3 regions of the Methylobacterium sp. EM32 genome follow, and region 2 is predicted to be linked to each of the others. Evidence: riboswitches for the same ligand, from Rfam matches in the RefSeq annotation. Region 2 holds a riboswitch; each other region holds the start of a gene.
The links. A riboswitch is a leader RNA that binds a small molecule or an ion and turns the genes downstream of it on or off. The one in region 2 is predicted to bind thiamine pyrophosphate.

Region 1: linked by a shared signal. The riboswitch ahead of ABZT49_RS05555 (hypothetical protein) and the one ahead of thiO (glycine oxidase ThiO) in region 2 are both predicted to bind thiamine pyrophosphate.
Region 3: linked by a shared signal. The riboswitch ahead of thiC (phosphomethylpyrimidine synthase ThiC) and the one ahead of thiO (glycine oxidase ThiO) in region 2 are both predicted to bind thiamine pyrophosphate.

What each region holds. Positions count from the first base shown of each region.
Region 1 covers NZ_JBEXZS010000037.1:32,070-34,331, reverse strand. The annotation lists gene ABZT49_RS05555 (hypothetical protein) at 1-995, opposite strand, end outside; TPP riboswitch at 1,042-1,144, opposite strand; gene ABZT49_RS05550 (TetR/AcrR family transcriptional regulator) at 1,486-2,073, opposite strand; gene ABZT49_RS05545 (RidA family protein) at 2,180-2,262, shown strand, end outside.
Region 2 covers NZ_JBEXZS010000172.1:27,936-30,197, forward strand. The annotation lists gene ABZT49_RS22575 (adenylate/guanylate cyclase domain-containing protein) at 1-979, shown strand, start outside; TPP riboswitch at 1,040-1,170, shown strand; gene thiO (glycine oxidase ThiO) at 1,224-2,262, shown strand, end outside.
Region 3 covers NZ_JBEXZS010000270.1:12,800-15,061, forward strand. The annotation lists gene thiC (phosphomethylpyrimidine synthase ThiC) at 1-1,241, opposite strand, end outside; TPP riboswitch at 1,300-1,411, opposite strand; gene ABZT49_RS33645 (restriction endonuclease) at 1,551-1,925, shown strand.

The DNA of each region.
Region 1 (2,262 bases), on a different contig from region 2:
ACCGAGTTGAAATGGGCGAGGTCGTGGTGGACCAGCACGCCGGTCTCGCCCTCGGGCAGGTCCTGGCCGGTCAGCGGATCGACGACGCGGCTGCGGATCCAGTGCGGGCCGGACTTCACCGGCGGACAGACCGCGTTGCCGTCGTCGTAGAACTGGGTGCTCAGCTCGGTCATGCCGTACATGTTGAGGCACTCGCTCCGCGGGACCCCGAAGGCCTGCGAGAGCCCGTCGTAGAACGCGTCCGGCTCGATCTCGCGCGACTGGCCCTTGAAGCCGCCGGTGTCGAAGAGAAAGCTGCCCGCCGGCAGGGCGAAGCGGCGGCCCTGCTCGTCGAGCGCGTCCATCACCGGCACGAAGGCGTAGGTAGCGCCGAGGAGCGCGACCGGCTCGCCCGTGGATTCGGCCTGCGCCAGCATTGCCAGCAGCGCGTCGAGGTCGAGCCCGCCGGGACCGACGAAGACCGCGCTGCCTTCCGTGCCGAAGGTGTCCTTCGCCAGCGCCAGGTAGTGGGCGAGGGAGGAATTCGGCAAAGCCGCCTCGTCCGGGAACAGGATCCCCATCCGGATCTTCTCCCGCCCGCGCATGATCCGGGCGGCGAAGCCCGCGAGCATCGAGGCGTCGTAGACTTGGAGCGTCGGATGGTAGCTGCGGCCGCGCCCGCTGCCGGTCGTGCCGCTCGTCATGAACACCCGCTCCGCTTCGTCGGGCGGGCAGCAGCTCAGGGTCAGGTCCTTGAATGCCTTGATCGGCACCGCCGGGATGTCGCGCCAGCGCCGCACCGTCAGCGGCGTGCGCCCGCGCTGTTGCGCGAAGCGCCGGTAGGGCGCGTTATGGGCGAACTGGTAGGCGAAGACCCGCAGGGCCAGAGCCTCGAACTCGGCCTCGGTCGCGCCTGGGCGTCCGATGAAGTCGAGGAGCGCCCCGACAATCTCCGCTTGCGACATCACGGCCACCTCGCGCCCATCCCGGGCGACGGCCAGTCCGGCGGAGATCATGCGCGAAAAGACGGCTGTGACGGCCTTGGAGCCCTCGCCGATCCCGCATCCCTACGCCGGCATGACCCGGATCAGGTTCATAGGGTCACCGCGGCGCCCGGACGGAGCCGGACCGGCGGAATCTCAGCCTCCTCGCGAGGCCCCCCTGGGAGCCGGGGAGAGTGGGGGGTGCGGGGGCGGGTGTCAAGTTGGGCTCGATAGCCAACACGGATGGCCGCACGTCTCGGCGCATCGACGCTTCATCGTAACCCACACCCTTTCCCGGACGACTGGAGCGACAGCGGAAGGAGATCCGGGATCCAGCTGTAAGACTCGCCGCGAAGCGGCTCTGAATCTTGCACCGTTGCAGGCAAGCAGACGCTTCGCGACGTTTCGCGCTGGATCTCGGATCTCCTTCCACTTCGTTCCAGTCGTCCGGGAAAGGGTCGTGGGTGTTCGTCTGTCCGTGAGATGAGGCGGAGGGTACTGCCACGGACCCGGCGACGAGCGCTCAAGCCCGCGCCAACCCCTCCGCCAGCCGCCCGAACGCCTCGAGCGCCTTGGCCAAGGTCGCCTCAGGCTCCCGCGACGCCGCGACCCACAACGCCGCGTGCAGCGAGGCGCCGTTGAGGAGGCGGGCGGCCGCCTCCGCGTCCACCGGGGGGATCGCCCCGGCGGCGACAAGGTCACGGATGCGCCGCGTGGTCTCGGCGAGGCAGGCATTCTGGCTCGGCCACAGCGACGGATCGCCGAGGAAAGCCGGGCCGTCGAGGAGCAGGATGCGCTGGATCTCCGGCTCCAGCGCCATCTCGATATAGGCCCGGTACTCGTCGAGGAGGCCGCGCCACGGATCGGAGGCCCGCTCGCCGATGGCGCGCAGGCGAGCTGCCATCTCGGCGTCGATCTGCTCGATCACCGCCTGGAGCAGGCCCTTCTTGTCGCCGAAATGGTGATAGAGCGCGCCCCGCGTCAGCCCGGCCGCCCCGGTCAGCTCGTCCATCGAGGCGGCGGCGAAGCCCTTCTCGGCGAAGGCCGCCCTGGCCGTCCGAAGCAGCTTGCCCTTCGTCTCCTCCATCATCTGCGCGCGTCGCCCGGCCACCCCGACCCCCACCCGTTTCGACATACGATACGTATGTGAATTGACATACGGCGCGTATCCATGTTCTCTCACATACGTCACGTATCTCGAATCGAGGAAGCGATCCATGGCCCAGGCTCAGAACAAGCGCGACGCCGTCTTCCCGCCCGGCCGGCAGTCCCTCTACGAGAAGCACCGCTACTCGGCGGC
Region 2 (2,262 bases):
CCGGGAGGACGGCGTCAGCTTCCGCCTCTTCCCGCACGGCGAGGCCAGCGAGCAGGCGCTCGCCCGCTCTCCCTTCGCCCACGTCTTCGCCACCGGCCAGTGGCTGATCCTCGACCTGCGCGAGACGCCGGACGACCAGTTCAGCATCGTCCCGGAGCTGAAGGCGGCGGGCTACACCCATTACATCACCGTGCCGCTGTTCTTCACCAACGGCACCAAGAACGGCGTCACCTTCGCGACCCGCGATCCGCGCGGATTCGGCGACGACGACCTGGCCATCCTGCGCTTCATCGTGCCGACCCTGTCGGCGGTGATGGAGATGCGCGGCCTCAACGCCCGGCTCGACCACGTCTTGCGGGTCTATGTCGGCGACGGGCCGCACCAGGCGATCCTCGCCGGCTTCATCCGCCGCGGCCAGGTCGAGCGGATCCGCTCGGCGATCCTGTTCGCCGACATGCGCGGCTATACCCGCCTCACCGACGCGCTGCCGCCCGAGGCCTCGGTGGAACTCCTGAACACCTATTTCGACTGCCTGGTGCCGCCGATCGAGAGCGAGGGCGGCGAGGTGCTGAAATACATGGGCGACGGCCTGCTGGCGATCTTCCGCGAGAGCGGCGACGATCTCGGCGGCGCGGCGCAAGGCGCCCTCTCGGCGGCGCAGGCCGCGCTCCGCCGCGTCGAGGAGGCCAACCGCGCCGGGCGCTTCCCCACCCGCATCGAGGTCGGCATCGCGCTCCATCACGGCGAGGCGGCCTACGGCAATGTCGGCTCGGGCGCGCGCCTCGATTTCACGGTGATCGGCCGCGACGTGAACCTGGCCAGTCGGCTCGCCAAGCTCAACAAGGTCCTGTCCGAGCCGCTGCTGATGTCGAAGCCCTTCGTCGACTTCCTGTGGGGCGACCCCGAATTGCTCGGCACCCACCCTCTCGACGGCTTCGCCGAGGAGATGGCGATCTACCGTCCGGGCAAGGGCGGCTGAAGCGGGGTCGAGGCGCGGTTGGAGACCGGTTGACGGCGGGCCCGTCCCTCGCCAGATAGCGGGTGTTCCAGGGAGATCCCCGACAAGGGGCTGAGACACCGCTGGACCGCCCTTCACGGCACGGTCAGCGCGGAAATCCTTCGAACCTGATCCGGCTCATACCGGCGTAGGGATTGGACAGGGTCCTCGTGGATCCGCGCGCATCATCCGGCCACCGGGCGCAGTCCATTCTCTTCGGGCCACCGTGGAGACGAGGGTGCACGCGCAGACGATCGGACGGCGGGGCGGACCGAGCCCGAGCCCGGAGAGTGACCGGTTGCCTGGACGAGCCGACGTCGCGGTGATCGGCGCCGGGCTGATCGGCCTGTCGGTCGCGTGGCGCCTGGCGCGCGCGGGTCTCTCCGTCGCGGTGATCGAGCGCGGCCGCGCCGGCGACGGCGCCAGCCTCGCCGCCACCGGCATGCTGGCGGCGGCCGCCGAGCACGAGCCCGGGGGCGAGGCTCTCTCGCCGCTCTGCCTCGAAAGCCAGCGGCTCTGGCATCCATTCCGCGACGAGCTGGAGGCCGAGTCGGGTCTCTCCATCGACTACCGTCGCGAGGGCACACTGGTGATCGCGCTCGGCCGCGACGAGGTCGAGCGGCTGCGCTTTCGCCACGAGTTGCAGCGCCGCGACGGTCTGTCCGTCGAGTGGCTGTCCGGCCCCGCCATCCGCGCCCGCGAGCCGGGCCTGCGTCCCACCGTCACCGCCGGGATCTTCTGCGCCGACGATCATCAGGTCGATCCCGCCCGTGTGATGACCGCCCTGCGCCGGGCGTTGCGCGCGGCCGGTGGGCGCCTCGTCGAGGAGACCGCGGTTACCGCGCTCATCCGCGAGGGCGGCCGGGTCACCGGCGTCGAGACCTCCGCCGGTTCTTTGACGGCCGGTACCGTCGTGCTCGCCTCCGGCGCCTGGGCCGGGGAGGGGAGTCTGGTGCCCGACCTCGCCCTGCCGGTGCGCCCGCTCAAGGGCCAGTCGATGGCGCTGCAGATGACGCCGCGCAGCGGGCTCCTCACCCACGTGGTCTGGACCGAGCAGGTCCACATGGCGCCGAAGGGCGACGGCTCGCTCATCGTCGGCGCCACCGTCGAGGAGACCGGCTTCGACCCGCACCTCACCGGCGGCGGCCTCTACGCCCTGCTGGAGGGCGCCCGCCGGGCGCTGCCGGGGGTCGAGGAGATGCGGGTCACGGGCATCTGGAGCGGCTTCCGCCCGACCTCCGACGATGACGCCCCGATTCTCGGCG
Region 3 (2,262 bases), on a different contig from region 2:
CCCTCGATCATCACCTGGCAGCCCCTGGCATGGGCGATCGTCGTCAGTTCGCCCAGGGTCTCCAGCTCGGCGAATTGTGCCGCGTCGTTGGCGTCCGCGATCGAGCCCGGGCGCAGGCCGTCGCCGAGGGAGAACGACACGTCGTAGGCCCGGCAGATGTCGCAGATCTCCTCGAACCGCTCGTAGAGGAACGATTCCCGGTGCCCGGCGAGGCACCAGCGCGCCATGATCGAGCCGCCGCGCGAGACGATGCCGGTGACGCGGCGCGCCGTGAGCGGCACGTGGGCGAGGCGGACGCCGGCATGGATGGTGAAGTAGTCCACCCCCTGCTCGGCCTGCTCGATCAGGGTGTCCTTGAACACCGCCCAGTCGAGCTTCAGCGGATCGCCGCCGACCTTCTCCAGCGCCTGGTAGATCGGCACCGTGCCGATCGGCACGGGGGCGTTGCGCAGGATCCAGCCGCGGATGTTGTGGATGTTGCGGCCGGTCGACAGGTCCATCACCGTGTCGGCGCCCCAGCGGATCGCCCACACCATCTTCTCGACCTCGTCCGCCGCCGAGGAGGTCACGGCCGAATTGCCGATATTGGCGTTGACCTTGACGAGGAAGTTGCGGCCGATCGCCATCGGCTCGAGCTCGGTGTGGTTGATGTTGGCCGGGATGATCGCCCGCCCGCGCGCCACCTCGTCGCGCACGAAGTCCGGGGTGATGAAGGGCGGAATCGCCGCGCCGAAGCTCTCGCCGTCGGCGAGCTTCGCCTCGGCGCCCGCCAGCATCGCCTCGCGGCACAGGTTCTCCCGGTGGGCTACGTAGATCATCTCCTCGGTGACAATCCCGGCGCGGGCGAACTCATATTGCGTGACGCGCTCGCCGGGTGCGCCCCGGCGGATGGTGCGGGCGGCCGGGCACGGCGCCACCAGCCTGTCCTCGCTCGCGAATCCATTGTCCTCCGGCCTGACCGCCCGGGGGGCGACCGGCGCGTAGCTGCGGCCTTCGATCCAGGACTTGCGGATCTCGGGCAGGCCGGCCGCGAGGTCGATGCGCGCATCCGCCTCTGTGTAGGGGCCGGAGGGGTCGTAGACCCGCACCGGGGCCTCGCCCGGATCGGAGAGCGCGATGGCGCGGTAGGGCACGCGGAGATCGGGACGGTCCCTCGGCGAGGCATAGGCCTTGGCCGAGCCGGTGACCGGCCCGGTGGTGACGCGCGTCGGCGATCCTGCGGCGAGGATGGGTGCGTTCATGGATCTCTCCCGGGGAGACGATCCGGCCTCGAGGCGCGAGGACGCACGGGTCACGTCGATCATGGCAGGTTCCCGTCCCTCCGCCGGTACGAACCGGATCAGGTTCAAGGGTCAGGACGCACGCTCGTCCAATCTCAGCCCCAGATGGCGGGGCTCCCCTCGGTAACGAGGGGGACTGTCGGGTGGGGGGCGGGGTTTGTCAATCAGGGGTCGTGAGGAGAGCGCTGCGGCATCACGGCCCCGATCTTGAAACGCCCGGACGCCGCGACCCAGATACGGAGGACAATCCTCACCGCTCAGGAGCTTGCCTTGGGACGCCGTGATCGGCGCTGGCGCGACGACGACCCCTCCACCCACGGCCCGGCCACGCGCGAACCGACGATCTGCCCGCTCTGCGAGCGGCCGATCCCGCGCGACGCCCGCCAGAGCAAGCACCACCTGACGCCGAAGCTGAAGGGCGGTACCCATGGCGAGACGGTGCAGTTGCACCAGATCTGCCACTCGGCGATCCATGCCCGCCACAGCGAGGCCGAACTGGCGCGCCGCCTCAGCGACGTCGAGAGCCTGCGGGCCGAGCCGGAGATCGCCCGCTTCCTCGACTGGGTCCGCACCAAGCCGGACGATTTTCACACCGCGACGCGCATGACCCGGACGCGGCGGGAGTCGAAGCGGAGCTACCGGTAGCAGACTTCTTTCGGCGGGTGAGAACGCGTCTGCGTCCCGCGACGGATGGTGCAAGCTCCATCGTCATTCCGGGGCCGCGAAGCGGAGCCCGGAATCCAGACACTCAGTTGATGCAGAACGAGACGGGACGCTGTCCGTCTCTATTCTAAGCCACCTGCGGTTCTGGATTCCGGGCTCCGCTGCGCGGCCCCGGAATGACACGGAAGGCTTCAGAATCGCCGTGAGAGCCGAATAAGCGCTCAGACCCAGACCACGCCAGGTGGAAGCCGCTCAGGACAGTAAATCGATCATTGCGCATCCTCGCGCGATTCAACACGCCGGCCATGCGCCGATCTTT